Pseudovibrio sp. Tun.PSC04-5.I4: one gene and its partner. The protein of the gene in region 1 interacts with the protein of each later gene in a pairwise test. Links are inferred from orthologs where the notes say so. Each region holds a gene or a part of one and is shown in the gene's direction. Other genes may lie near its edges. The genes, in order: hfq and rho.

Region 1 (15,113 bases):
TCTGACGTTGTGATGCCCGATGAGAACGCATTTGATGTGTTGCCGCGCATTCGCAAGCTGCGCCCGGAATTGCCCGTCATCATCATGAGTGCGCAAAACACGTTCATGACGGCGATAAAAGCCTCTGAGCAAGGTGCCTATGAATATCTGCCCAAGCCGTTTGACCTGAAAGAGCTGATCAGCATTGTTGGCCGTGCACTGGCTGAACCTAAGGGGCGTAAGTTTGATATGGCCAGTGAGGGGAATGATAATATTCCGCTGATTGGTCGCTCTCCGGCGATGCAAGACATCTACCGCATACTTGCCCGTTTGATGCAGACGGATCTGACCGTCATGATCAACGGTGAGAGCGGGACGGGTAAAGAGCTGGTCGCCCGTGCGCTGCATGATTACGGGAAGCGTCGCAACGGCCCGTTTGTTGCTGTGAACATGGCTGCTATTCCCAAAGACTTGATTGAATCTGAGCTGTTCGGGCATGAGAAAGGCTCGTTCACCGGTGCTCAGGCGCGGTCATCTGGTCGGTTCGAGCAGGCGGATGGCGGGACGTTGCTGCTGGATGAAATTGGCGATATGCCGATGGAAGCGCAAACACGGTTGCTGCGCGTGCTTCAGCAGGGAGAGTACACCAGCGTTGGCGGGCGTACGCCGATCCAGACGGATGTGCGTATTGTAGCGGCAACGAACAAAGACCTGCGCCAGCTCATCAATCAGGGGCTGTTCCGTGAGGATTTGTATTTCCGTTTGAACGTGGTGCCGATCCGCCTCCCACCTTTGCGGGAACGGACCGAGGATATTCCAGATCTGGTGCGTCACTTCTTCTCCATCGCGGAGAGTGAGGGGCTGCCGTCCAAGCAAATGGAAGTGGCTGCGCTGGATAAGCTGCGCCGTTATCGCTGGCCGGGCAACGTGCGTGAACTGGAAAACCTCGTACGTAGGCTGGCAGCGCTTTACCCACAGGATGATATTACGGCAAGCCTTATTGATCTTGAGTTGTCTCAGCCTTCGCTTGTCGTTAGTGAAGATGATGTTCCAGCGGCTCATGACCTGAGTGGTTCTGTGGAGCGGTTCCTTGGTGATTACTTTGGTGAGTTCGGGGAGGAGTTGCCACCTCCGGGGCTCTATCACCGTATCTTGCGTGAGGTGGAATACCCGCTGATCAGTGCGGTTCTGGCCGCGACCAGAGGCAATCAGATCAAAGCTGCTGAACTGCTTGGAGTGAACCGAAACACACTGCGCAAGAAAATCCGCGATCTGGATGTGCAGGTGATCCGCAGCTCCAGATAATGGTTTCTCTGGATTGTTGAGTATTGAAATGGCGCCTTAGATGGCGCCATTTTGCGTTTCAGGGTTGAAAGCTACAAATATCAGGTGCAATTTCATCTTATAAATAATCATAAAATATTCCATAATCATCATGGTTAGGAGTTTTCTAATTGTTCCTATTACGCAAGGTGCCTTACACTCACATCTTGCGTTTCGCTTTGCTTTTGAGGGAGTGCCTAACATGCGCAGAATTGGGGCCTTAATCTTTCCTGGGTTTGAGTTGCTTGATCTCTTTGGCCCTATGGAAATGTTTGGGGTGCTTGGAACCAAGTTTGAGCTGAACCTTGTGGCTGAGACAGTTGGATTAGTCTCCAGTCACCAAGGCCTGTTGGTCCATGCGGATAAATCGACGCTAGATACTGCGCGTTATGATGTGCTGTTTGTTCCGGGAGGGGCAGGCACTCGCCGGGAAGTCAAGAATAGCCGTCTGCTGGGTTGGATCGCAGAAGCTTCAGCCAATGCTGAGTATACGCTCAGTGTTTGTACTGGCAGTGCGCTTTTAGCTAAAGCTGGTGTCCTTGATGGTCGCCGGGCCACTACAAATAAAGCGGCTTTTTCATGGGTAGAGAGCATGGGGCCGAATGTTCATTGGCAACGAAAGGCGCGCTGGGTGGAAGATGGCGCTTTCATTACCTCCTCCGGTGTTTCAGCGGGCATGGATATGGCTCTTGGAGCAATCTCGATCATGCATGGGGTTGATACCGCGGAGGGAGTGGCGACCTACTGCGAGTATTGCTGGCAAAAAGACCGTACTGAGGATCCATTCGCCTAGGGTTTGGTCTTGCTATAAATCATTCAAGATGATGGAGAGTGTTATTTCTCTGCGGTCAGTTGTGTGATTGCTCCTTCTGGAAACAATCGAGTTAGCAGGCCTGTATGGCTTTAAGAATGCGAGTAGCATGCTTTTAAAGTGGAACCGTGCGTAGGGTTTTCCCCACCAAGAGTGTGACTAATAAAACCCATTGTCGCATTTTGGCAACATTCTATGTTAATAGTCTGTGTTCAAATTTACTAAGGCAGTCTGATTTTACTTTAGGAACAGTCAAGCGGCTTTAGCGTTTAGTGTCATGCATATTCCTTTTTGAAAACCTCAAGGCACTTGGAGGGGGATGCGCTTTAAAGGTCTCGCAGGTTCGCGTTTCATGATTTTCAAATCAAAAACAGAAGAAGATACTCGAAAACTTGACGCAAAAGGTCGCAAATCCAGAATGTTTGGATTGGCAGCGGTTATTCTGGCGCTGTGTTCCATTGGGGTTTCCTTTCTTGTTTTGATGGGGGTGACGCCAATTGTGCCCTCTGAGCGGGTGGTTTACATCGCGCTTGGCATCAATGGCGGGTTGGTTTTCCTTCTTATCGGTCTCATTATTGTCGAGCTGGTGAAGCTTTTGCAGGCGCGGCGCCGTGGGCGTGCTGCTGCCCGGCTTCATGTGCGCATCGTGACGATGTTCTCGCTTGTTGCGGCCCTGCCAGCTTTTATTGTGGCTGTAGTGGCGACAATCACGCTGGATCAGGGGTTGGACCGTTGGTTTGAAGCGCGGACACGTCAAATCATCACCAATGCACAATCGGTTGCAGCAGCCTATGTTCAAGAACACGGCAACTCCCTTCGTTCTACGCTGATTGGTATGTCCAGTGACGTGGACCTCAACCGTAATTCCTACTTTTATGATCCAACACGATTTGATCGGTTCTTTGAGACGCAGACATGGGTTCGTGGCTTGCTTGGGGCGTATGTTCTGAAAAAAGACGGCACCGTGGTTATGAAGGTGCTGCGTGATCCGAATGTGGAGCCTTTGCTGCCGCCTGCTGTTGCTATGAACCAGGCAGGAGAGGGAGCTCCTGTGCTGATTGCACCGGGGGTTTCCAACCTTGTTGGCGGTGTGATGAAGCTTTCTGCCTATGAGGATCTGTACCTTTATGTGACGCGGGCACTCGATCCGCGCGTGATTGAATATCAACGACTGGCCGAGTCCGGTGTCAATGAATATGCTGAGTTGGAAAGCCGCCGCTTTGGCGTCCAACTGGCCTTTGCGCTTGTGTATGTGGGCGTTGCGCTGGTGCTGTTGCTGTCGTCCATCTGGGTTGGGTTTGGATTTGCGAACCAACTGGTTTTGCCCATCCGCAATCTTATTGGGGCGGCAGATCAGGTCTCAAAGGGCAACTACTATGTTGAGGTTGAGGCGGACAAAGCCAGCGGTGATCTCGAGAACCTTGGGCGGACCTTTAACAATATGACGGGTCAGCTGCGCGGGCAACGTGATGCTTTGCTTGCTGCCAATGATCAGATTGACCGCCGCCGCCGCTTTAGTGAAGCGGTGCTCGAAGGGGTGTCTTCCGGCGTCATCGGTATTGATGACGGGGGGGATGTGACCATGGTTAACCGCTCAGCAAAGCGGTTGCTTGGTCAGGACGAAGAGGAGCTTTTGGAAAAGCCAATCTTCGATAATATTCCTGAGGTGGAAGAGGTTGTTACTAAGGCTCTGGTCAAGAGTATAGATGGCTCTCAGGTGGCACAGGTCTCATTAATGCGCAATGGTCGTGAGCGCACTGTGAATGTGCGTGTGACGACTGAGGAAGCGACCCGTTCTGAGCATGGGTTTGTGGTGACACTGGATGACATTACCGACCTTGTGGCCGCGCAGAGAAATTCTGCATGGGCGGATGTTGCGCGCCGTATTGCGCATGAGATCAAAAATCCGCTGACGCCAATTCAGCTTTCGGCAGAGCGTGTTCGCCGTCGTTATGGCAAGCGGATTGAAGAAGATGACCGCAAGGTGTTTGATCAGTGCGTGGACACAATCATTCGTCAGGTGGGCGATATAGGGCGCATGGTGGATGAATTCTCCTCCTTTGCCCGCATGCCAAAACCAAAGATGGCCTCTGCTGATCTGCGCTCTGTGGTTCGGGAATCTGCGTTCATGATATCGGTTACCAATTCGCAGGTCCATTTTGAAACGGATGTGCCGCAAGAGCCGGTACAGGCAACGTTTGATAGCCGTCTTGTGGGGCAGGCTGTCGGCAATGTGATTAAGAACGCGTCGGAGGCTGTTGAGGCTTATCTGGCGAAGGAGGACAGCCCTGAGAAGGGCAATGTTCTTGTGAAGCTTTATTCGGAGGGTCTGGTCCATACGATTGACGTGATCGATAATGGTATTGGCCTTCCAACCGAGCACCGTACACGGCTTTTAGAGCCTTACATGACCACCCGTGAAAAGGGCACTGGTCTTGGGCTCGCGATTGTACGGAAAATTATGGAAGATCACGGAGGGGGTATTGAATTGCTTGATGCACCGTCCGTTGCTGACGGGGGACATGGGGCCATGGTTCGGCTGACGTTGCGTAGTGTTGAAGATCCTTCCTTAGATGAAATTCAAACCAAAGAAATGGTGGTGAAAAGCCATGGCAAGTGACATTCTGATCGTTGATGATGAAGCGGATATTCGTGAGCTGGTCGCCGGTATTTTGGAGGACGATGGCTACAATACCCGGACCGCGGGGGATAGTGATGCGGCGTTGGCTGCTATTGCTGACCGGCGGCCCTCTCTTCTTGTTCTTGATATCTGGTTGATGGGCAGCAAGCTCGATGGGCTTGAGATTCTTGAGGTCATCAATAAAGAAAACCCCAATTTGCCTGTCGTGATTATTTCAGGTCACGGCAACGTGGAAACTGCTGTTTCTGCGATCAAAAAAGGGGCTTACGATTATATCGAAAAGCCGTTTAAGGCCGATAAGCTGGTTCTGACAATCGAGCGTGCTCTGGAAGCTTCTTCCATGAAGCGTGAGATTAAGGAGCTGAAACAGCGGGCAGGGGATGTTTCCAATCTGGTGGGCAGTTCATCTTCCATCAACAACCTGCGCCTGACGATTGAACGGATTTGCCTGACCAACAGCCGTGTGATGATCACCGGACCGTCCGGTTCTGGTAAAGAGTTGGTGGCGCGGACCATTCATGAGGCCTCTCCACGGTCTAAATCACCTTTTGTGGTGCTTTCAGCGGCGAATATTACGCCTGAGCGCATGGAAGAAGAGCTGTTTGGCATTGAGGAGACGGATACGTCTTCGCGTAAAGTGGGTGCTCTTGAAGAGGCTCATGCAGGCACGATCTATCTTGATGAGATCGCCGATATGCCCTTGGAAACGCAGAACAAGATCCTGCGAGTTCTGGTGGACCAGACGTTCACCCGTTTGGGCGGGCATAACAAGGTGAAGGTGGATGTGCGCATCCTGTCTTCAAGCGCCTGTAATCTGGAAAACCGCATTGCGGAAGGTTTGTTCCGGGAAGATCTGTACCACCGTCTTGCAGTGGTGCCTTTGCGGGTGCCGGCTCTGGAAGAGCGCCGCGAAGATATTCCGCAACTGATTCACTTCTTCATGAAGCAAATTTCCACTGCGACTGGCTTGCCAATGCGCCGGATTGGTGAAGATGCAATGGCCGTGCTGCAAACCCATGACTGGCCGGGGAACCTTCGCCAATTGCGCAACAATGTTGAGCGATTGATGATCCTGACGCGGGCTGATCCTGAAGCTGTGATTACAGCTGATCTTCTGCCTGCTGAGGTTGCCTCTACCGTGCCAAGTATGCCGGGGTCTAATGGTGGTGAAGAACTGATGTCCTTGCCACTTCGTGAAGCTCGGGAGCAGTTTGAGAGGGAATATCTGCAAGCGCAGGTTAAGCGCTTTGGCGGGAATATCTCGCGGACCTCTGAATATATTGGTATGGAACGGTCAGCATTGCACCGAAAGCTCAAGTCCCTTGGTCTCACCTAAGTGGTGATGGATCAGGATGTTCGAGCAAAGGACTGAAGTATGAAGGTTGTAATTTGTGGCGCCGGTCAGGTTGGCTACGGTATTGCGGAAAAGCTTGCAGCAGAGCAAAACGATGTCTCTGTGATTGATACGAGCCCGCAGCTGGTTCATGCCATTCGTGATACGCTGGATGTGCGCGGCTTTATTGGCCATGGCGCACACCCGGATGTGCTTGCGCAGGCCGGAGCTGATCAGGCAGACATGATCATTGCAGTGACTTTGTATGACGAGGTCAACATGGTGGCCTGTCAGGTGGCACACTCGTTGTTCAACGTGCCGATCAAAGTCTCGCGTGTGCGTGCGCAGAGCTATTTGCAGCCGCATTACCGCAACCTGTTTTCTCGCGATAATATGCCGATTGACGTGATTATTTCTCCCGAAATTGAAGTGGGTGAAATGATTTTGCGCCGGTTGTCTTTGCCTGGTGCGATGGAAACCGTACGCTTTGCCGATGATCATATGGTGATTGTTGGGATTGACTGCGGTACTGATTGCCCTGTGCTGGACACGCCTTTGCGCCAGTTGACTGAGCTGTTTCCGGATCTGTCTTCAGTGGTTGTTGGTATTGCTCGTGATGGTAAGGTCTTTGTTCCGCACAGCTCTGATATGATGCGAGAGGGGGATCTCGTGTATGTGTGTTGTAACCGGGATCAGGTTCGCCGGACGCTTGGCATCTTTGGTCACGAGGAGCCTGAGGCGCGCCGTGTGCTTATTGCTGGTGGCGGTAACATCGGGGCGTATGTGGCGCGGCGTCTTGAAGGCAAACAGACAAAGACCAAAGTAAAAATCATTGAACATTCTCGGGATCGGGCCATTCGCATTGCCGATGAGCTGCGCCGGACTGTTGTGTTGCATGGTTCTGCGCTGGATCAGGTGATGCTCCGAGAGGCGGATGTTGAAGACGCAGATATGATGGTGGCACTCACCAACGAGGACGAGGTGAACATTCTCTCCTGTGTGATGGCCAAGAAAATGGGTTGTGAGCGCAACTTGTCATTGCTGAACAACTCCAGTTACCCCGCTTTTGCCCATGCTTTGGGTATTGACGCGTTTGTGAACCCGCGTCAGGTGACCATTTCCAAGATTTTGCAGCATGTGCGCCGTGGCCGTATCCGGGCCGTTCATGCCTTGCAAAACGGAGCTGCTGAGGTGATTGAAGCGGAAGCGCTGGATACATCTCCTCTGGTTGGGCGCCCTTTACGTGAAGTGGAGCTGGCTGAGGGCATCCGCATTGGTGGCATCTTGCGGGATGGTCAGGTTATCTCTCCACGAGGAGACGAGCGCATTCAGGCCCATGACCGGGTTGTGATCTTTGCTGTGGCCGATAAAGTGCGTCAGGTGGAGCAAATGTTCCGTGTCTCGCTGGAGTTCTTCTAGAATTATCCCTGAATCCGCAGGTTCTCTTTGATATTGTTGAGAAATGCCCCGTTGTAATCCCAAGGTGGCGCTTGCATGGCATAAGGAAAAACCGCTAACATTGGTTGTGATGAATTTCCAAGAATGGAGAGGCCGATGAGCCGCGTCGCCTATGTAAACGGACAATATGTGCCTCATTCTCGTGCCGCAGTGCATATTGAGGATCGGGGCTACCAGTTTTCTGACGGTATTTATGAAGTCTGTGAAGTCTGGAACAATAGCCTCGTCGACATGGGATCGCATCTGGATCGGTTCGACCGCTCCCTTCGGCAGCTGCAAATTCGTGCGCCGATGTCTCGTGGGGCGCTTGTGCGTGTCATGAAGGAAGTGATTGCGCTGAACCGCGTCAAAAACGGTTTGATCTATATGCAGGTAACACGCGGCGTTTCTCCACGCGATCATTATTTCCCGCCAAAAGACACGCCACCGTCTCTCGTTATGACTGCAAAGTCGGTTTCACGTTTAAAAAACGACCAAATTGCGGCGAGGGGGGTTGGTGTAATTACCGTTGAAGAGAATCGTTGGGATAGGGTTGATATTAAGAGTGTTGGTCTTTTACCTAATGTCCTTGCTAAACAAAAGGCTAAGGAATCAGGCGCTCGTGAAGCATGGTTTGTGGATAAGAATGGCCTGATTACTGAGGGTGGTTCAACGAATGCTTGGATAATCCTAAAGGACGGGACTTTGGTTACTCGGCCCGCTACCCACGGAATCTTAAAGGGAATTACCCGCGGCGTTCTGATGAAATTGGCGGAAACGAAAGGGTTTCATGTAGAAGAACGCGGTTTTTCTATTAGTGAGGCAAAACAGGCTCAGGAGGTATTTTTAACAAGTGCATCGGGTCTTGTCATGCCTGTAACGAAAATAAACGAAACAATTATGGGTGATGGAAAGCCGGGACCAATAGTTCAGGACTTAAGAAAATCATTCCATGAAGCGTCAGAGTTGATTAAACTGAATGTTGCCGGGGATTAATGCCTCTGGTGTTTGCTGATGGGTAATTTACAATTTGGGCGGTTCACCAAAAGGGTGGAGACATCTCTCTTGTATTTGTGAGTGTCGTTGGACCGTTTCGAGGATGGGAACAGTAAATGGTGGATGCCGCGGCCGCGTCCACTGAGAACAGGATAAAAATAGATATGGCTGACCGCGCTCAAAATCTTCAAGATACATTTTTAAATCACGTCAGGAAGCAGAAGACTCCACTGACCATTTTTTTGATCAATGGTGTAAAACTGCAAGGCGTAGTTACTTGGTTTGATAATTTCTGCGTATTATTGCGCCGTGACGGGCACTCCCAGCTCGTTTACAAACACGCTATCTCTACTATCATGCCAAATAGCCCTATACAGCTGTTTGAACCGGCTGACGAAGAAGGCGAAAAAGCAGGAGGCTGATGAAGCCCCAATCAAATAAAGAAGCCGGCCTGAATCGCAAGCAACGTGATGCGAACGTTGAGGCCGGCGAAGATGAGGTGACCCGGGGAACCCGGTCGCTCATCATCGTACCGATCATCAAAAGCCGTGCCCTCGCAAGAGGCAGGGGCGCTCCTGAGCGTCCTTTCGGGGCTGAGCGTAGTCCTGAGGCACGACTGGAAGAGGCTATCGGGCTTGCTGAGGCAATCGAGTTAGAGATTGTATCCTCAGCTTTGGTCCGATTGGCTGCAGTGAAACCTGGAAGTTTGTTTGGCTCTGGTAAGGTGGAAGAAATTCACCAGCAGATCGAAGCCGAAGAAATTGAACTGGTCGTTGTAGATCATCCCCTTACTCCTATCCAGCAGCGGAATCTCGAACGAGATTGGAACTGTAAAGTCATCGATCGGACGGGTCTCATTCTTGAGATCTTTGGCGAGCGCGCTCAAACGAAAGAAGGCCGGCTACAAGTCGAGGTTGCGCATCTTTCCTGGCAGAAGTCGCGTCTTGTTCGCTCATGGACACACCTTGAACGTCAGCGTGGCGGTCTTGGGTTTGTGGGCGGTCCGGGTGAAACCCAGATCGAGGCTGATCGACGGGTCATTCAGGATCGCATTACTTTGCTGAAGGGACACCTTGAGCAAGTTCAGCGGACCCGTAAGCTGCATCGTAAAGCACGTAAGAAAGTGCCGCATCCGGTGGTTGCCTTTGTTGGCTACACCAATGCGGGCAAGTCTACGTTGTTTAACCGCATGACTGATGCGGACGTGTTTGTTAAGGATCTGTTGTTTGCGACGCTGGATCCAACTCTGCGCAGTATCAAGCTGCCTCATGGCCGTGAGGTGATTCTTTCCGATACGGTTGGGTTTATCTCCGAGTTGCCGCACAATCTGGTTGCTGCCTTCCGGGCGACGCTGGAAGAGGTCATTCAGGCTGATATCGTGCTTCATGTGCGCGATATTGCTCATGAAGATACCAAGGCTCAGTCTCAGGATGTGAATGAGACTTTGGAACTGCTTGGGCTGAAAGTTTCTGAAAGCGATCGTGTTATTGAGATCTATAACAAGATCGACCTGCTTGAAGAGACGCACCGGGCTAAATTGCTGGAAAGCAATTCTGCGCAAGAGGGGCCGATTGCCCTTTCTGCGGTGACTGGTGAGGGTGTTGCGGACCTTGTAAAGCGCATTGAAGCGCGTTTGGCCGAGCAACTCGATACGGTGAGTATGGTGTTGCCGCACAGTGAAGGCGAGGGGCATGCGTGGCTCTACCAGAACTGTGAGATTCTATCGCGGACGGAATCCGAGGACGGCATCCGCCTGGATGTTCGTGTTCCTGATGCACATCGCTCACGAGTACGAGACCGGTTTGCAAAGTACTTTGTGACAGGTCTGGAACTCCCGGAAGAACCTCCAGTCGAGGACGACAACGGCTACTCGCCGATCTGATCGTTTGACTGGACTAAATAACATGAAAGCCCTGCTCGTTGGAGTGGGGCTTTTTTGTTTGAGGTGGTTATTGGATGCGTTCAATTGGGCTGTTCACTGGTGAGATTTAAACTAAAAATATACTCTTCGCCAAAAGATGTAAGAGCAAAGCCTATCCGTCCAAAAGTGCTTAGTGGGCGGACAAAACCAAAGCGTATGAGCATGTTTAATGCGTCAGAAAGTTCCTCAATGCTGCTGTAGTACTCCTTAAAGTATTTTTCGAATTGATCATCTGAAGTCATGCCTGCTTTGTTGAAATCTTTATTTTGTAAATTCCTTTTGAGTAGCGCGATTATTTTAATTTGGGATTGAGTGAGGGTGGCGGTAATGTCTGTGAATTCGTTGATCTTTGCTTCCTCGTAATCTGCGTCAAAAGCATGATCGAAAAAGTAGTCAGCAATTAACTTCAGCTTGGTTTTACCTGCTCCTTCGATTGCTGCTCGTCTTGCACGAAAAATGAATGAAACCAGGCGGTCTTCTTCTATAAACGAGTTTTCGTGGATTTTACCGTCGTGTAAGCTTTGGACTACTGCTTCATCGAGCTCTCTAAGCCTTTTCTGAAATAATTCCGAAATTTTGTCAGTTATTAAGGCGGAGGACCCTGCGGTAATGACTGAAGTAGCGCCCCATAGCACCTTGCATACTTCAAGTTTGGTTTTTAATAACTTGTAATCTTCAATGTTGTTAGCCATGGAGTTCTCCTTGCTTGGGTTTATTGGTGGCGCTTGGTCAAACAATTCTGACGTGGTTTTTTCCGTCAAAAATATTTGTATATGTGTACGTTGCTACTAGGTCACGGCTCAGGGCCGGGATGGCGTCTTTGGTGAGACTGAGCTGAGGATCTACAGCGCTCTGCTTTGCATAAAGCCTTGCTCTACTTCGGATCAAATTTCTTCGCCGCTTGCCAGTGGGCTTCCATTTCATCAAGGGAGAGGTCTGCGAGGGGGCGTTGTTCTTCAGTTGCGGCGTCTTCTATGTGGGCGAAGCGGCGGCGGAATTTTGCGTTGGTGCGCTTTAGGGCGGCTTCTGGCTGGATTTCCAAGTGGCGAGCAAGGTTTGCGAGCGCGAACAGGACGTCGCCCAGTTCATCTTCGATCTTGTTGCGGTCGGGAGTACCTGCCTGAACTTCTTCGGTGAGCTCGTCTATTTCCTCTTTGATCTTTGCCAGAACGGGTTCTGCTGCCCCCCAGTCAAAGCCGACTTTGGAGGCGCGGTGCTGGAGTTTTTCTGCTTCTGTCAGGGCCGGAAAGGCGGAGGGGACTTCGTCGAGAAATCTAGGTTGTTTTTCAAGCAAGCCCATTTGCTGGCGCAATTGTTTGCGCTCGAGCTTTTCCTCGTCCTTGACTTTATCCCATGCGCCTTTTGGAAAGCCTGCTGCTTTTTGTTCGTCATCGCCGAACACATGCGGGTGGCGACGGATCATCTTTTTTGTAATGGCCTCAACCACATCCTCGAAGGCAAAGGCGTCTTCTTCCTCGGCTATTTGTGCGTGGTAGACGACCTGTAACAGCAGGTCTCCGAGCTCTTCTTTCAGGTCAGGAAGATCTTCCCGTTCGATGGCATCAGCAACCTCATAGGCTTCTTCAATGGTGTAGGGAGAGATGGTTTTGAAGGTCTGCTCCAGATCCCATGGACAGCCTGTGACGGGGGTTCTGAGGGCCTTCATGATTTCAATGAGGCGGGAAATATCGCGGGAAGGTAACATGCTGATCCTGATGGGTGGTTGGTTTGGAGCGTAAGCCGCACATTACCAGCGTAGTGTTTTTCTGGCGAGGGACATTGTGCCTGCACTGCGAGTTTGCGGTGTATTGCAGCTCATGCACCACTTAAGGTAAATGATGTTTAACTATAGAAGTAATCTATAAGTTATTGATAATATTATTAGTTAAGAAAAAGGGCGCTTGCGCGCCCTCTTGAATTATCGATGATGTGCGGACCTTAATCCAGTTCGTTAAGAACTTCACGTAGCGTACCAACCAGCTGATCAATCTGAGATTCAGAGATGATGAGCGGCGGCGACATGGCAATAATGTCGCCTGTGGTGCGGATCAGGATGTTCTTCTCGTAAGCCTTCAGGAAGGCCGTGAATGCACGCTTGGTCGGTTCACCCGCCATTGGCTCCAGCTCGATTGCGCCGATGAGACCGATGTTTCTGATGTCGATCACATTTTTGCAGTCACGCAGAGAATGAAGTGCTTCTTGCCAGTAGTGGGCCATCTTGGCACCGCGTGTCAGAAGGTCTTCGTCTGCGTACACATCCAGCGTTGCCAGACCTGCTGCACAGGCCAATGGATGACCTGAGTAGGTGTAGCCATGGAACAGCTCGATCAGATGGTCAGGGCCGGTCATGAACGCATCATAGATCTTGGAGCTGGCAAAGACTGCGCCCATTGGCACAACGCCGCTGGTGAGGCCTTTTGCCGTGGTGACGAGATCCGGTATGACATCGAAGTAGTCAACCGCAAATGGCGCGCCCAAACGACCGAAGCCGGTGATGACCTCGTCAAAGATCAACAGGATGCCGTGCTCGTCACAGATGTCACGCAAGCGTTGCAGGTAACCTTCTGGCGGCAAGATAACGCCTGCGGAGCCCGCAACAGGTTCCACAATCACAGCGGCGATGGTGGATGGGTCATGCAGTTGAACCATGCGCATCAGATCTTCAGCGTATTCGACGCCGTTTTTAGGCACGCCTTTGCTGAATTCATTGCCCGCAATGTTGTGGGTGTGACGCATATGGTCCACGCCAGCCAGCATCGCGCCAAACTGCTTCCGGTTGGCGACCATGCCGCCAACGGAAATGCCGCCGAAGTTTACGCCGTGATAGCCGCGCTCACGTCCGATCAAACGGGTCCGGGAGCCTTCGCCGTTTGCCTTGTGGTAGGCAAGCGCCATCTTCAACGCGGTCTCAACACTCTCAGAGCCTGAGTTGGTGAAGAAAACATGGTTGAGCGGGTCCGGCATGAGGGCCGCAAGACGGGCTGCAAACTCAAAAGACTTTGGGTGGCCCATCTGGAAGGCTGGTGCGTAGTCCAGCTCGGCAACCTGATTTTGGACCGCCTCAACGATCTTTTGGCGGCCATGACCTGCATTGCAACACCAAAGGCCTGCAGTCCCATCCAATACCTCACGGCCATCTGCCGTGGTGTAGTGCATGTCTTTGGCCTTCACGATAATGCGCGGGTCTTTCTTGAACTGACGATTGGATGTAAACGGCATCCAAAATGCATCAAGATTATTTGTGGTCAGGCCGGTGTTCTTTTGAACCTCGTCTTGCACCAGTGTTTCTGCCTCTGTCATTTCCCCTCCAACAACACGTAGGACGACTAGCGTTTTGCGGCTGTGTGTCGTGTTTATTTATCCTCTGGCAGGATAGGAATTGAGACTAGGTAGAAGACCGTAGTAAATCAAGTGATATCAAACGCCTACGCGTATTATACCTCCGTTTATACCTAGGGTAGAGTGTGGCAATGTCCTATCAATTCTTTGCAAAAGTGCGGATTGAGTATTATAGCGGTGAGACTTGCTTGAGGTTGTATTTTTGACCAAAGAGTAAAATTAGTATTTCAATCAATGATATGGATGATAGGCCGGCTGGTGGATGCAATGAGTGAGCGCAATACAATTAAAGTGAACGAGCGCTACTCAATTGATCAGCGCGACCTGAAAGAAGATTTTATTCGGGCGTCCGGGCCGGGCGGTCAAAACGTGAATAAAGTGTCTTCATCGGTCCAGTTGCGATTCAATCTGGATGGAAATGCGACTCTTCCCGATGATCTGAAGGATCGGTTGAGGAAGCTTGCCGGATCGCGGTTGACCTTGAAGGGCGAGATCATTTTGACGGCTGACCGGTTCCGCACACAGGAGCGCAACCGGGATGATGCGTTGGAGCGTTTGCTGGAGCTTATTCGCAAAGCAGCTTTTGTACCCAAAGCGCGCAAAGCAACGCGGCCTACACTGGCCTCGAAACGCCGCAGGATTGAATGCAAAAAGCAACGTGGGAACGTGAAGAAGATGCGTAACTCCAAAAATTACGATTAAAGCTGCACGTTCGCTTTGTGAGTAATATCGCGTTTTTGGAGAGCTGTTTAGTCTTCTTCTTCTAGAATGCGCGTGGCTGCATCCATTGCCAACGTATAGCCATATGCGCCAAATCCGCAGATCATGCCCTTGGCCACCTTTGAGATATAGGAGGTGTGGCGGAACTCTTCTCGCTGATGGATGTTGGAGAGGTGTAGTTCAATCACAGGGCGCTCCACACTGGCAATGGCGTCCATGATTGCAACGGATGTGTGCGTGTAGGCACCGGCATTGAGCACAATTGCTGTGCGGGACTGGCGTGTCTCATGGATCCAGTCGATCAACTCGCCTTCGTGATTGGATTGTTTGCATTCAACCTCAACGCCAAGTTGCTTTGCATGGGCGCGGCACTGGTCTTCAATTTCTGCCAGAGTGGTTGAGCCGTAAACTTCTGGCTGGCGCATTCCGAGCAGGTTGAGATTTGGGCCGTTGAGGATAAGGATCTTCTTCATGCGGGGCTCTTTGCGGTTGAGATGCAAGTGGTTTGCTCTTTATTGACTGGAAGCAACCGGGATGCAAGGTCTTTGCTTTTTACACCAAGGGTCGTGATGAGCTCTTGCTTGATGATCTCAACAGCCATTTCCGGTGACAA
Region 2 (15,177 bases), 1.5 Mb from region 1 along the record:
GACCAAGTTGCCGCTCGTATCGGCTCCTACAGGGATCCTGCGCTCCTGACTGCTTTCATCGATCATCTGGTTGAAGCTTCTATCAGCTACCTTGTGGCTCAGCTGGATGGTGGTGCTGATGCGCTTCAGATCTTTGACACATGGGCAGGTGTTTTGGATGACATTGGATTTGAACAGTGGTCTGTTGGTCCAACTCGCAAAATCGTTGATGGCGTGAAAGCTCAGCGCCCCAATGCGAAGATCATTGGTTTCCCGAAAGCATCCGCAGCGCGGCTAAAGCGCTATGTTGAAGGTACTGGTGTTGATGCAGTAGGTCTGGATTGGACTGTTCCTGCAGAAGTTGCTCAGGAAATTCAGAAGATTGTTCCTGTTCAGGGGAATATGGATCCGATGCGACTGGTTGCCGGTGGACGTGCGCTTGAAACTGGAATAGATCACTCTCTCGAAGTTTTAGGCAATGGCCCGCATATCTTTAATTTGGGTCATGGCGTTGTGCCGCAGACACCGCCAGAACACGTGGCTGAGATGGTGAAGCGCGTAAAAGGCCTGTAATCGGTTATTACAAATATTGAGGCGCGGATTATGGATGATGCATATTCCTGGGCGAAGTCCCTACACATAATTTCTGTAGTTGCTTGGATGGCAGGATTGTTCTACCTCCCGCGCCTTTTTGTCTATCACACGACGGCAGAAATCGGATCTGACAAGAGCGAAACCTTTAAGATCATGGAGCGCCGATTGCTGAAAGCAATTATGGCGCCTTCAATGATGGCCACATGGATTTTTGGTTTGTGGTTGGTTTATTTGCTTGATGCATATTTTGATCTTTGGTTTCTATTGAAGTTCTCTCTTGTTATTCTCATGACGATATATCACGTAATGCTTTCGAAGCATGTGACCAAGTTTGCGCAGGATCAAAACAAGAATAGTGAGCGATACTTTAGAATTATTAATGAGATTCCAACACTATTAATGGTTGCAATTGTGTTCCTAGTGATCTTTAAACCCTAGGTGATCCGGGCATTCGGAAATTATTATTGAAAATTTAGGAGAATTAGTGGGCAATAAGCACTTGCCGAATTGAATTCGATTAGTTATTGTGCCGACACCTTCACAGTGCAGCTTTAATAATCGCTAATCTCCTAGCGATTTTCGTAGGTCGATGAACGTCGTACCTAGAGAAGCTGCAATTCCCCCCTAACGTTTTGTGTTCGAAAGTTCTTGATCCTTTAAAGCTAAATCAAGTCCAGAACCCATAGTAAAGACGATCCCTATTTATGCGGGAAATGAAACTCAGAGACCTTAAGTCTAAAAGCCCGACTGAACTCCTTACAGTAGCTGAGGAGCATGATGTCGAAAATGCAAGTACCATGCGCAAACAGGAACTTATGTTTGCGATTTTGAAGAGACTTGCAGAGCAATATATTGAGATCATCGGCGAAGGTGTCGTAGAGGTCCTCCAAGATGGATTTGGCTTCCTCCGCTCTCCTGATGCAAACTACTTGCCAGGCCCAGACGATATTTACGTTTCACCTTCACAGATCCGTCGCTTTTCTCTGCGCACTGGTGATACTGTTGAAGGCCAGATCCGTAGCCCTAAAGATGGTGAGCGTTACTTCGCCCTTCTGAAGGTCAATAAAATCAACTTTGAAGATCCTGAAAATGCGCGACATAAGGTTCATTTTGATAACCTGACGCCGCTTTACCCAGAAGATCGCTTCAATCTTGAAATACCGGAATCCAGCTCCAAGGATATTTCTTCTCGCATTATTGATCTTGTAGCTCCGCTCGGCAAAGGCCAGCGTGCTCTGATCACTGCGCCTCCTCGGACAGGTAAAACAGTATTCCTTCAGAATATTGCGAAGTCTATTACAACCAACCATCCTGAGTGTTACCTTATCGTTCTGTTGATTGATGAGCGTCCGGAAGAAGTAACGGACATGCAGCGCACAGTTGATGGTGAAGTTGTCTCTTCTACATTTGATGAGCCTGCTTCTCGCCACGTTCAGGTTGCTGAAATGGTGATTGAAAAGGCTAAACGTCTGACTGAACATGGCCGTGACGTTGTTATCCTTCTGGATTCCATCACACGCCTCGGTCGTGCCTACAACACCGTTGTGCCGTCCTCTGGTAAAGTTCTTACTGGTGGTGTTGATGCGAACGCGTTGCAGCGTCCTAAGCGCTTCTTTGGTGCGGCTCGTAACATCGAAGAGGGTGGTTCTCTTACCATCATCGCGACGGCCCTGATTGATACCGGCAGCCGTATGGATGAAGTTATCTTCGAAGAATTCAAGGGAACGGGTAACTCCGAAATTATCCTTGATCGTAAGATCTCTGACAAACGTGTCTTCCCGGCTGTTGATATTCAGCGCTCCGGTACTCGTAAGGAAGAGCTTCTTGTTTCTGCTGATAAGCTCAAGAAGACTTTTGTTCTGCGCCGTATCCTAAGCCAGATGAATACTGTTGATGCTGTTGAGTTCCTGCTCGATAAATTGCGTCAGACAAAATCCAACGATGATTTCTTCGATTCAATGAATACATAGATTTATTGTACCGAGTTTTAGGGCCTCGCTCACTTCGGTGTGCGGGGCCTTTTTTTTGTTTGTTGATTGGATTCTATTTTGAATTGAGAGGGAGAGTGACATGGAAACTATTGTTCTTGATAAATGTCCTCGTGCGGAAACAGAGCGTCTTATTCTTCGTAAGTGGGAGCAAAGGGATCTTGATGGCCTGATTGAATTATGTGGGCATCCTGGGGTCATGAAATTCTTCGGCGCTGTGAAATCACCTGAAGAAGCGGAGCAGATGTTAGGTCGTGTGCTGAGAAAACAGGATCAGCATGGCTATTGCTTCCCGGTTGTTGAAGATAAACAATCTGGTCGTTTGTTGGGCTTCTGTGGACTTAATGTTCAAGAGACTGATATTCCTATTGGGCCGTGCGTTGAAATTGGCTGGCGGCTTCAACGTGATGCTTGGGGGAAGGGCATTGCCATGGAAGCAGCAGGTATCTGGCTTAAATTCGGTTTTGAGATTTTGAAGCTGGATGAGATTGTCGCGAATGCGGTTGTGGGCAATCAACGTTCTGAAAATACCATGAAGCGCCTTGGGATGATTTATTCAACTGGTGACGATTTTATTGATCCCGACATGGATGCGAATGCTCCACTGGCGCGGAATTTTCTATACCGGATTACAAAACAACAATTTTTGGACCGTGAATATGGTTGAGACACTAATTGACAAATGCCCGCATATTGAGACGGACCGGCTTGTATTGCGGAAGTGGGAAGCGCGGGATCTGGATGGTCTTGCGGAGATGAATGCTGATGCTCGCGTTATGGAGTTTTTCCCAAATGTGATGTCTCGAGAGGAAAGCGAGACCATGCATCAACGCTTGTTGGCAAAACAGGAGAGCCACGGTTTTGCGGTACCAGTTGTCGAAGACAAGTTGTCCGGGAAGTTCCTTGGCTTTTGTGGTTTAGGTATCCCAACCTATCCAATACCTCTTCCGTTTGATCCCTGCGTTGAGATCGGTTGGCGTCTTATTCCTGATGCTTGGGGGAAGGGGATTGCGCAGCAAGCATCCCGTATTTGGCTTAGATTCGGGTTCGAAACTCTTCAGTTGGATGAGGTCGTAAGTTTTACTGCAGTTCAAAACAAGCGTTCTCAAAAGGTAATGCAACGGCTTGGAATGGTGACTGAAGTTTCTGATGATTTTGATCATCAGTTTTTGGAAGAGGGACATTGGCTTCGTAGGCATGTTCTTTACCGGTTGAATAGAGACCGTTTCGCATCTGTATCTTAGAGCTTAGTTTGATGGGATAAAGAATTTGTTCTCCTGTTAATAATGTGATGTTTCACGTGAATCACATCAATTTTCAAAGCTCTAATCAAGGGCTGGGTCACGTGAAACAACGACCCAACCCTTGATTGATATGCTTAGTGTAATTGCTCGCCTAAAAGTTTTGGTGTGGTAGCGGGCAAGGAACAGCCCTTCTCTGAGCAGATGAAAACAGTGGTCTCACCATTGTTCCAGGATGAGTTTTCCAGCTCAACCGGCTTTATAGAACCCTCTGGGACTTCGTCTATATAAAATACCGGATCAGAATGTTTATGGAGTGGTTCCTTCATTGGATTCGCTTCCGGTCCAGAACCGTGAACAACAAGCGCTTTCTTGAAGCGCGTTCTTGTATCCAATGCATTCAGGAGGCCTGCGGTGCCAAAGACATTTTTATGAATGTCAGCTGTGAAGGCATTCAGTGTCCCATCAGCGATATTGCGGGAAGATGTATTTCCCGTCAGTATCCAATGCTCTGTGAAGGCTAATGCAGCGACCGCGTTGTAGTTGGGGGTTGCTTCGTCATAAGCGTGGTAGGGCCGGAGGATGAGGTCATCGGCATCTTTATCCGTCATATAGAAGCCGCCGTTGGTGTGTGAGAAGCGGTCATTAAGGATGGAAAGTAACTCCTCGGCTTTATTCAGGTATGCCTGCTTTTCGGAAGGATTCGGTTCCGAACTATATAGGGCGAGAGCTGCTCTGGCTGTCCATGCATAATCTGCAGCAAAACCAGTTTCTAATCTGTTGCCCTGTCGCCAGGAATGACTGAGCTTTCCATCTACCAGCATATGCTCAATAATAAAGCCAAAAGCTTCCTTGGCAGAAATGCGAATAGATTCACGTGAAACAAGGGGTTCTGCTTTTACAAGCGCACAGATAAGGATGGAGTTCCAATCAGCTAGAACTTTGTCATCTTTGTGAGGCGGTATACGGGTTGCTCTATGATCAAGCAGGATCTTCCTGCACGTAGCCAACACGTCTTCTTGGGCGGCGTTTAGAAGAGTAGGGGACTGACGCCGGTTGAGAATAATCTTCCCTTCCCAATTGCCCTCAATGGTCACATCATAGGCTTTGCAAAACAGCTCGAAGTGCTCTTCTGGAACTAAGGCTTTCAGCTCGTCATTAGTCCAGACGTAGAACTTGCCTTCGACACCTTCGCTGTCTGCATCCATAGAAGATGCGAAGCCGCCTTCAGGTAGTTTCATATCCCGCTTGAGCCAATCAATCACTTCCTGGATCCGGAGGTGAAACAGTTCTTCGCCAGTTTCCTGATAGGCCCAACATAGATGTTCAATGAACTGGGCATTATCATAGAGCATCTTTTCAAAATGTGGGACGAGCCAAATAGAGTCTACTGCGTAACGAGCCAGGCCACCTCCCACGTGATCGTATATTCCGCCCTGAGAAATAGCACGCGCGGTTACCAAATACTGGTCGCGCATAAAGGTATTTTTCTGGCCTTTGGCGGTTCTGAAAATAAGCTCCTGAACTGCGGCCTGCGGAAACTTCGGCGCACTGTTCATTCCGCCTTCCACTTCATCCTGCATGGTGAAGAGTTGTTTGCCTGCAGCGGTAATCATGAATGCTGAAAGGGGGGAGGCTTCGGGATGTGGTGCATTCAGCACTTGACTGATGGCCTGTCTGTTGGCTTCGATTGTATCGCGATCCGTTGAGAAGCTTTGGGCTACTGCCGCGAGAATATCTTTAAAAGCAGCAGAGCCATGCTGAGCTTCTTTTGGAAAATATGTTCCACCCCAGAATGGATCACCGGTGGGTGTCACGAACATTGTCAGCGGCCAGCCACCTTGTTCGCCCAGCATATGCAAGGCTTGCATATAGATTTGATCGATGTCAGGACGTTCTTCACGATCTACCTTGATGTTGATGAAGTGCTCATTCATGAGGGCAGCTGTTGTTTCATCCTCAAAACTCTCATGAGCCATGACGTGGCACCAGTGACAAGCGGAATAACCGACAGACAGCAGAATTGGCTTGTTTGTTTTTTGTGCTTCGTCGAGTGCCTCCTTACTCCATTCCCACCAGTGGACAGGGTTATTTTGGTGTTGAAGAAGGTAAGGGCTTGAAGCGTTCGTTAAGCGATTTCTGCTCATAAAGAGGTGATCCTGAATTCAAGGTATTGCTTGGCGAATAGGGTAGGTTTAACGCAGTCACAGCGTGATCACATAGCGAATAAAGAACCGGACTTTGAATGAATACACAACAGGAAACAATCTACGCCGTTTCCAGCGGCGCACTTCCTTCAGGCGTTGCTGTTATCCGTTTATCTGGTTCTCAATCCAGGCCGGTGCTCAGAGAACTTATTAAAGGTAAATTCCCAGTTTCACGTGAATCAAGTCTGAAAAAATTGTGGGATCCTGTAGATGGTTCACTCTTAGATCATGCTTTGATTTTGTGGTTTGAAGGGCCGGGAAGCTTTACCGGGGAAGATACTGTTGAGCTACATTGCCATGGCGGCCGGGCAGTTGTCGCTGCTGTTCTTAGGGTTCTCTCAAGCTTTGAAGGGTGTCGTCCTGCAGAACAGGGTGAATTTACACGTCGGGCCTTTCACAACAACAAGCTTGATCTGACTGAGGTTGAAGGGCTTGCTGATCTTATCGACGCTGAAACAGATGCTCAACGCAGGCAAGCTCAAAGGCAAATGGACGGCGCTCTGGGACAGCTTTACACGCAGTGGCGCGATACGCTTATTCGCAGCCGCGCGATGATTGAAGCTGAGCTTGATTTCTCCGATGAGGATGACATCCCGGATTCTGTTGCAGATGAAATTTGGGTGGAGCTGGATAAGCTGCGCAATGCGATGCTCGCTCACCTTTCCGATGCACGGCGAGGGGAGAGACTTCGCTCTGGTCTTCAAGTGGTTCTGCTTGGCCCACCTAATGCAGGGAAGTCCAGCTTGATGAATAAGCTGGCTCAACGAGATGTTGCCATCGTTACGCCAGAAGCCGGAACAACACGCGATGTGTTGGAAGTCCATCTTGATCTTGGTGGCTATCCTGTGACCCTGATTGATACCGCTGGCATTCGTGAAAGCGTGGGCATAGTTGAGAAGGAAGGTATTCGGCGGGCTCTGGTACATGCTGGAAAAGCTGATCTCATTCTTTGGACACGCGCTCCCAATGTGGACCAGGAAGACCTACCCGCAAGCTTAAAGACGGGTGGAGCGGAGATCTGGCAGCTTAATACCAAGAGTGATTTGGGTGACGTTGTTGATCATGACTCCTTCGAAACGACCCAAGAGATTAACGTTTCTGTTCGCGATGAAGGTGGCATGAACGCGCTGCTATCAAGTCTTGAGTCGTTTGCGGAACGAAATATTGGACTTATTGAAAACCCTCTGATTACTCGTGAACGCCACCGTAGCCATCTTACACAATGTGTAGATGATCTGGACCGAGCCATCAATGCAGCTGGCTATCCGATTGAGTTGAGAGGGGAAGATCTTCGCAGGGCCGCTGATCAGCTTGGCCGCATCACAGGGCGCATTGATGTGGAAGATTTGCTGGATGTGATCTTCCGAGATTTTTGCGTAGGTAAGTAAAAATAGGCATGTTTCACGTGAAACGTTTTTGGGAAATCGGGAGTTAGTGGGGAAAACTCAGTGAGTCCCGTGGAAAACTTTAGTCGCGGCATTGGAGACTGAATGCACTGTTTTCTTTGACCCGAGGCGTGAGCTGTTGTATCAACTTTTCAAGAGAACAGGTAATTGCCCTTCTAATTCCCCCAGATTTTATCTGAGACCCAGATTGGTCCAGATGCTTACAAAGTGAGTTTCATACTTATCTCTGTATTTAGAACGGCGAAATGCAGGACCGAAATGCCTAACAATTTTGATCTTGAGTTTGACGTAGTCATCATTGGCGGCGGCCATGCGGGCTGTGAAGCTGCTGCTGCGTCTGCTCGCATGGGTGCACATACAGCACTCATTACTCATCGCTTTGATACAGTTGGTGTGATGTCTTGTAACCCGGCCATTGGTGGCTTGGGGAAGGGACATTTGGTGCGTGAGATTGATGCGCTGGACGGATTGATGGGTCGCGTTGCTGATGCGTCCGGTATTCAGTTTCGGATGCTCAATCGACGGAAAGGGCCGGCTGTGCAGGGGCCTCGGTCTCAGGCAGACCGCAAGCTTTACAGTGAAGCCATGCAAGCCGAAATCAAAGCGATTGCCAATTTGGATGTTGTGGAGGGTGAGGCCGATAAGCTGATCCGTGACGGAGATACCCTGAAGGGTGTTACTCTGGCTGATGGCCGTCGTGTTTCTGCAAAGGCAGTTGTGATCACGACCGGGACATTCCTTCGTGGTCTCATTCATATTGGCGATAGGCAAATACCTGCTGGTCGTGATGGGGAAGCACCGGCTCTTGGTTTGTCTGTGTCACTGGAGGAAATTGGTCTCCGCCTTGGGCGTTTGAAGACCGGTACTCCGGCGCGTTTGGATGGCCGCACCATTAACTGGGGTGTCCTTCAAGAGCAACCGGGTGACGAAAATCCGATACCGTTCTCAACAATGACCGATAAAATTGAGATCCGGCAGGTTCCTTGTTACATTACGCGGACGACACCTGAGACGCATAAAATCATTCGCGATAATATCAACCGGTCGGCGATGTACTCCGGTGAGATCAAGGGCAGGGGCCCGCGGTATTGTCCGTCTATCGAAGATAAGATCGTTCGCTTTGGCGATCGTGATGGGCATCAGATTTTCTTGGAACCGGAAGGGCTTGACGATCCGACCGTCTACCCAAACGGTATTTCGACGTCGCTACCTGAGGATGTTCAGATCCAGTTTCTTCGGACAATTCCCGGTCTTGAAAAAGTTGAATACTTCCGGCCAGCTTATGCAATTGAGTACGACCATATTGATCCAACAGAGTTGACGAATACGCTTGAGGTAAAGAAGCAAAAAGGGCTTTATCTCGCGGGTCAGATTAACGGAACTACAGGTTATGAAGAAGCTGGAGCGCAGGGACTTCTTGCCGGGTTGAACGCCGCCCGCACCGCGCAGAATGGGCCGTCAGTGACTATCGGTCGTGCTGATGGGTATATCGGTGTGATGGTTGATGATCTCACCACACGGGGGGTTACAGAGCCCTACCGCATGTTCACATCACGGGCTGAATATCGTCTTACTCTTCGTGCAGATAATGCGGATCAACGTCTTACTCCACTTGGTATTGAGTGGGGATGTATCGGCGATAAGCGTCGCATCGCATTCGAAACGAAGGTTGAAAAACTGCGGAAAACCAGGGATTTGATGCAGTTCGTCAAAATTACACCCAATGAAGGGCGTAAGCATGGGTTGCCGATAAATCAGGATGGTGTGAAACGCTCCGTTTTTGACTTGCTGGCTTATCCAGATATCTCGCTTGAACAACTCACCGAGATTTTTGATGAGATGAAGGGGCTTGATGTTAAAATTGCCGAGCAGGTCGCTATTGATGCGATGTACTCTGTATATTTGGAACGGCAAGCTGCGGATATTGAAGCTCTTAAAAGAGATGAGAATTTGGTAATTCCGGAGTGGATTGACTACTCTACTCTCACGGGGCTTTCCAATGAAGTGCGTCAAAAGCTGGAAGCTTTGCGTCCTTCGACCATAGGGCAAGCCTCACGCATGGATGGTATTACTCCTGCTGCGCTGACGTTGCTTCTCGTTTATATTCGCCGTTCAGGCAAAAAAGTTGTTGGTGCTGTTTAATATGGCTTTAGAAAAACGGGCTGATTACAGCCAGATTACACCTGTTATGCGCATGTATGAGGATGTTTCACGTGAAACGTTTGGGCGCTTAGGTATCTATGTGGACCTCGTTCGTAAGTGGCAGCCGGCGCAGAATTTGATTTCTCAATCTACTATGGACGATATTTGGATGCGGCACGTTGCTGATTCCATCCAGATTCAGCGAACACTTCCTAATGCACGCTCCTGGATTGACTTTGGAAGTGGTGCTGGCTTTCCCGGATTGGTGACAGCTATGTTGCTGAAACAGGAAGGGGAGGATGGTATTGTTCACATGGTGGAGAGTAATCAACGCAAAGCGGCGTTTCTCCGGACTGTTGCGCGAGAAGCGGGTTGTAATGTCAAAGTACATGCGGGTAGAATCGAAGCCGTTACAAACGGGTGGGAAGCTCCAATTGAGGGCGTTTCTGCACGGGCTTTGGCTTCTCTTCAGGTTCTTTGCGGTTTTTCTTCACAGTTTATACAAGGTGGTGCTTCTGCTGTTTTCCACAAAGGTCAAGATTTTCGTCGCGAAATTGAAGAAGCATCTGCCGAGTGGTCAATTGATCTGGTAGAAAAAGTAAGTCTAGTAGATCCGCTAAGTCGCGTTCTGGTCCTGTCGAAAATCGAGCCGAAAACCGCTAAATAAGGTGCTGTTGGATGAGCTTATTGCCAAAATCTCCTCGTGTGTTGACTATCGCTAACCAGAAGGGCGGCGTAGGCAAAACGACGACAGCCATTAATCTCGGCACTGCACTTGCTGCGATTGGCGAGCGCGTCCTGATTATTGACCTTGATCCGCAGGGCAATGCCTCTACGGGCCTGGGTATCGATCGTATCGATCGTGAATATTCCACTTATGATGTTATGAGCGGTGACTCAACACTGGAACAGACCATTCTTGAAACGGCTGTTCCGCGGTTATGGATCGCTCCGTCGACGATGGATTTGCTTGGGGTGGAGCTGGAAATTTCTGCTGCCAGTGATCGTACATTCCGATTACGCAATGCAATTTCCGGTATGGCACAGGAAGCTGATGAGGGACGAATACAAGGATATTCTTATGTTCTTGTCGATTGCCCGCCATCTCTGAACTTGCTTACGATCAACGCTTTAGCTGCATCACACAGCATTCTCGTACCTCTGCAATGTGAATTCTTTGCGTTGGAAGGTTTGAGCCAGCTGTTGAGTACCGTTGAGCAGGTGAAGCAGTCTCTGAACCAAGAACTGAGTATTCACGGCATCGTCCTCACTATGTACGATAGCCGCAACAACCTCTCCAGTCAGGTTGTGCAGGATGTTCGCGAAACGATGGGTGACGCTGTCTATGAGACGGTTATTCCGCGTAACGTACGCGTTTCTGAGGCTCCATCCTATGGTAAGCCTGCTTTGCTTTATGATTTGAAGTGCTCCGGCTCGCAGGCGTATTTACGACTCGCTTCCGAAATCATTCAACGTGAGCGTGATATGCGGATGGCTGCGGCTTGATTTGGATGCCGTTGCTACTTGTAGAAAATAATTTGATGACCCGCGAGGGAACCGCGGGAAGGGCCCGTCGACTCTGAGGCCCTGAAATGTAAATAGGTGGAATCCGAAATGGCGAAGACAGAGGAAGCAGGACGAGGGAATAAGCGACTTGGGCGCGGTCTTGCTACGCTTTTGGGTGAGGCAAACTCCGAGCCAACAATATCGCCTGCAGAACGGAGCCGTGACAACCGAAAGGTTCCGATTGAGTATCTTCAGCCAAACCCGCGTAACCCACGGAAATCATTTGTAGAAGAAGATCTCAATAACCTGACGGAATCCATTCGTACAAAGGGTATTGTGCAGCCAATTTTGGTTCGTCCACGCCCTAACAAGCCGGGTCATTTTGAGATTATTGCAGGTGAACGCCGCTGGCGGGCTGCTCAAAGAGCTGGTCTTCATGATGCTCCGGTCGTTATTCGTGAAGTGACGGATCAGGAAGCTCTGGAACTTGCCATTATTGAAAATGTGCAACGTGCGGATCTTAATGCGATTGAAGAAGCGCTTGGATATGATCAGCTGATTGAAGAGTTTTCTTACAGTCAGGTTGAGCTTTCCAAGGTGATTGGTAAGAGCCGCAGCCATGTTGCAAACACGCTGCGTCTTCTCAAGCTGCCGAATTCTGTAAAGGATTACCTTGCTGAGGGGCTTTTGACCGCCGGTCATGCACGTGCTTTGATTACGGCTGACGATCCCGCAGGCTTGGCAGAGCTTATCGTGGAGAAGGGACTCACAGTTCGTGATGCTGAGCGCCTGGCTCAAAACCCTGAGCTGCTTAAGAAAAAAGAGAGTGCTCCGAAGCCTGAAAAAGATGCTGATACGCGTTCGCTTGAAAAGCGCCTTGGCGATGGCTTGGGTTTGAAAGTTGCTATTGCACACAAACCTGAAAAGGGCACTGGTGAGCTGAAGATCAAATACAAGAGTGTTGAGCAGCTTGATGAAGTATGTCGCTTGCTTGGCATTCAGAACTAATTGTTCCTGCTGATTATTATGAAAAAGGCCGTACCTCTTAACTGAGGCGCGGCCTTTTTAGATTCGGAAGTGAAATTAAGATAGATTCGGGAAAGAAACAACTTTGACTAAACCAGTTTTGTTAAAGCGAGATGCAGATGCTTTGATCTGAAGTCGGTCGTAAAAATAGCTCTAAAGTTATTTTCTTGGTTCAACCCAATATTCTCTGATATTGAAGAGGCGCAGGGCATAGTTTACTAAGCTTGGGTATCCGCATTGAACTAATGTAAACAGATCCGATTCACCCTCATGTCCATTCACTGTGACACCTTCAGCATGCATAGTTTTTCCTAGATCGTAATACTTTATTACAATTTCGACAGGTTCTTTTTTTCTATGCTTATTCGGAGTATACATGGTTGCTGAAAAATATGTGTAGTTAGCATCTGTCTTTAGAGCGATGTTTTCAAACATCTGCCAATCACGCTTTCCTTCTAGAATTAGGTACCCATCTGTTCCATCAAAATTGAGGACTGGGACATAACTAAAACAACCAGAAATACTTCCCCAACTCCACCCTCCACTCAAGAGCTCTCCTGTGGTTCTAAATCCAGGGATAGGCAGATATTTAATTGGAAGTGCCACAATTAATCCATAGAGGATCAAAATTGTGAGACCTCTCATATAGAATGTACCGAAGCGACTTCTTCTTATAATTTTCCGCTTTGTAATCATTGCGGGATTCCTCAATGCTCAAAAATTCCCAGATATAGTTAAAAATATTTTTGTATAATTTGGTTTGAACTTAATGTGACAGCACCCCAAAGCACCACCAAGTTTAATTGGCGGTGCTCAAGGAATTTACAATGAAATTTGCTGGTTACCGGCGTCTGTTCGCAGCTTTTGCTACCTGAGCAATTGCAAGGAGCGTGTGTGAGACGATTGCTGCGGATAGGCTTGCATTGAAGCGGGACTCGCGGACTGCATCATTCAAGCGAGTGAGTGCGCGTTCCAGATAGTCTTCATTCCAGATCTCTACTTGTCTGACGATCTTTGAGCGGCGCTTCCAGAAAATCGGAGGGCGCATGCCACCAATAACATCTTCAACTGCAATGCGTTGGTTCGCTTTTAAACGGCACAGGTGAAGCATTTGGAAGTGGCGTAATGCTTGAGAGGCGATCATTCCAGCGTCTGTCCCTGAAGCTGAGAGGCGCTCTAAGCCGTGGTCCAGAGTAACTGTGTCTCCGAGTGCAGCTGCATCAATTAGCTCGTCCATGGCGAATGCAGAAGCGTCTCCGATGATCTCTTCAACATGATGCACTTCGATGCGGTTGTCCTTCATCGCATAGAGGCAGAGCTTTTTCAATTCACCACGACTGGCGATGCGGTCGGCTCCAAGCAGTGTGTGAAGCGTCATGCGGGCTTCCTTGCTTATTTGCAGGCCCGCTGAGTTGGTTTCATCGTCGATAAGACGATCTACATCTTTCGCTGTGTCTGCAAAGCAGGGGATCGCGATAGCCGTTTTACTGGCTTCAAACTTTTTACGGAGGCCAGCCGTTTTTTTCAGGTCGCCTGCCTCAATGACTATGAATGCAGTGAAGTCATTGTTTTTCAGCAGAGGTTCAACGGCTGGGAGAACGCTTTTGGTGCCGTTCTCACGGACCCAAATGGTTCGCCTACCACCAAAAAGAGGGATCGTGAGAGCTTCATCAATCAACCGGCTGGGGTCGCTGGCTATATCTGCAGCATCCAGTTTAACCTGAGAGAATGGATCGTCATTCTCTGCAGCAGCGTTGGAAATGAGGGCATGAGTACGCTCATTCACCAACCCGGTGTCTGGTCCATAAACCAAAATAAGGTTTACAGCATCTGGCGGGTTGGTGATGTACCGTTCAATTTCAGCAGCTTTGAGCGCTACCATAGTTTTCCTATTCTACAGGATGTGTCGCGAAGAAACTTGCGAGACGCGTATGGATATCTGCTGAGACAACTTTTGTTGCACGGTCTTCAGCATCCCGTTCCGCTCTCAGGTTTGCAAACCGCTGGCTTGAAAAGTCAAAGGATGCGGAAGCAAAAGAACGGCCAGAATAAAGCGTTTTATCGGTAGCCTTATCTGAAAGCACGAAACTGGTGTTTACGGTGATGCTGTAAGCCGTTGGTACATCAGCCAGCTGTTCAACCCCAACTTCGGCTCTGCGTTTATCTGTCAGAATTTCCAACTGATACTTGGAAGGAAGACCCTTGCCACCGCGATTGAATGCAAAGATCAAGTGGTTACGGAGAACCTGATTGATCCGCTTGATATTACTGGTATCGCCGTAGCCCGGAAAATCAATTGAGATAGCGGCGAGCTGACCTTGAACGGTTTGCTCTTCAACAGTTCCATCACCTGTTAATGTTGGGCTAACACCATATAGTGGGCGGAACTGACATCCGGAAAGAAGAAGGGCACCCGCAACAAGTGTTGCCCCGCCGAGAAGTACCCGACGGGAAAGGCGTCCTGAATTAGCAGGGCGATCAAACAACGACATTTACAATCCTCTGAGGTACCACGATGATTTTACGCGGAGCCTTGCCATCCAGAGCCTTCTGAACAGCCTCATGCGCTAGAGTAGCTTCTTCTACCTGCTCTTTGGAAGAGTCTCTTGCTACTGTTAGCTCACCTTTTTTCTTCCCATTGATTTGAATCGGAAGCGTAATGGTATTTTCTACGAGCAATTCTTCTTCCAGCGCAGGCCAATTTGCAGTGGAAACTAAGCCTTCATTGCCGAGCAATGACCAACATTCTTCGGAAAGGTGAGGTGTGATTGGTTCCATGAGCTGCAAGATGAAGCCAGCTGCCTCACGCACTGCATAAGCCATATCTGGCTTAGACAGGTCAGCCTGAAGAGCTTTGCTGATAGCGTTTGTGAATTCATAAAGACGCGCAACAGCACGGTTGAAGCCGAGGTTTTCAAAGTCTTTTGTGATTGCAGCAAGTGTTTTATGTGAAACTCGCCGTAGTGCAGTTGCGTCCTCACCAAACTCTGCTGGTTTAACGGTATTGGCTTCAGTCTTGGAGAAAACCTCATTGATGATACGCCATACACGTTGCACGTGGCGCCATGCGCCGATTACACCGTCTTCG

The links.
Region 2: the proteins of hfq (region 1) and rho interact in binary tests that used the Escherichia coli proteins (3 or more experiments, as listed by UniProt). The link is inferred for Pseudovibrio sp. Tun.PSC04-5.I4 from one-to-one orthologs.

Annotation. Positions count from the first base shown.
Region 1 is NZ_FNLB01000006.1:1,563,842-1,578,954, reverse strand. The notes cover bases 7,451-10,313. They hold hfq (RNA chaperone Hfq), read left to right. Parts: upstream 7,451-8,684; coding sequence 8,685-8,942; downstream 8,943-10,313. Other genes in these bases: hflX (GTPase HflX), read left to right, coding at 8,942-10,313; BLS62_RS12345 (D-amino-acid transaminase), read left to right, coding at 7,642-8,520; trkA (Trk system potassium transporter TrkA), read left to right, coding at 7,451-7,506. Also shown: ntrC (nitrogen regulation protein NR(I)), read left to right, coding at 1-1,284; BLS62_RS12365 (DJ-1/PfpI family protein), read left to right, coding at 1,505-2,095; BLS62_RS12360 (sensor histidine kinase NtrY-like), read left to right, coding at 2,466-4,733; BLS62_RS12355 (nitrogen assimilation response regulator NtrX), read left to right, coding at 4,723-6,090; more of trkA, read left to right, coding at 6,130-7,450; more of hflX, read left to right, coding at 10,314-10,402; BLS62_RS12330 (hypothetical protein), read right to left, coding at 10,483-11,133; mazG (nucleoside triphosphate pyrophosphohydrolase), read right to left, coding at 11,316-12,146; BLS62_RS12320 (omega-aminotransferase AptA), read right to left, coding at 12,380-13,741; alternative ribosome rescue aminoacyl-tRNA hydrolase ArfB, read left to right, coding at 14,048-14,482; aroQ (type II 3-dehydroquinate dehydratase), read right to left, coding at 14,530-14,973; BLS62_RS12305 (TetR family transcriptional regulator C-terminal domain-containing protein), read right to left, coding at 14,970-15,113. UniProt on the Escherichia coli protein: RNA chaperone that binds small regulatory RNA (sRNAs) and mRNAs to facilitate mRNA translational regulation in response to envelope stress, environmental stress and changes in metabolite concentrations.
Region 2 is NZ_FNLB01000006.1:3,022,420-3,037,596, forward strand. What follows is about bases 484-3,410. They hold rho (transcription termination factor Rho), read left to right. Parts: upstream 484-1,277; coding sequence 1,278-2,543; downstream 2,544-3,410. Other genes in these bases: hemE (uroporphyrinogen decarboxylase), read left to right, coding at 484-552; hemJ (protoporphyrinogen oxidase HemJ), read left to right, coding at 583-1,011; BLS62_RS19305 (GNAT family N-acetyltransferase), read left to right, coding at 2,644-3,228; BLS62_RS19310 (GNAT family N-acetyltransferase), read left to right, coding at 3,221-3,410. In the rest of the region: more of hemE, read left to right, coding at 1-483; more of BLS62_RS19310, read left to right, coding at 3,411-3,805; BLS62_RS19315 (thioredoxin domain-containing protein), read right to left, coding at 3,940-5,949; tRNA uridine-5-carboxymethylaminomethyl(34) synthesis GTPase MnmE, read left to right, coding at 6,048-7,397; tRNA uridine-5-carboxymethylaminomethyl(34) synthesis enzyme MnmG, read left to right, coding at 7,674-9,557; 16S rRNA (guanine(527)-N(7))-methyltransferase RsmG, read left to right, coding at 9,604-10,224; BLS62_RS19335 (ParA family protein), read left to right, coding at 10,236-11,063; BLS62_RS19340 (ParB/RepB/Spo0J family partition protein), read left to right, coding at 11,172-12,071; BLS62_RS19345 (hypothetical protein), read right to left, coding at 12,249-12,785; holA (DNA polymerase III subunit delta), read right to left, coding at 12,931-13,971; LPS assembly lipoprotein LptE, read right to left, coding at 13,979-14,581; leuS (leucine--tRNA ligase), read right to left, coding at 14,568-15,177. UniProt on the Escherichia coli protein: Facilitates transcription termination by a mechanism that involves Rho binding to the nascent RNA, activation of Rho's RNA-dependent ATPase activity, and release of the mRNA from the DNA template.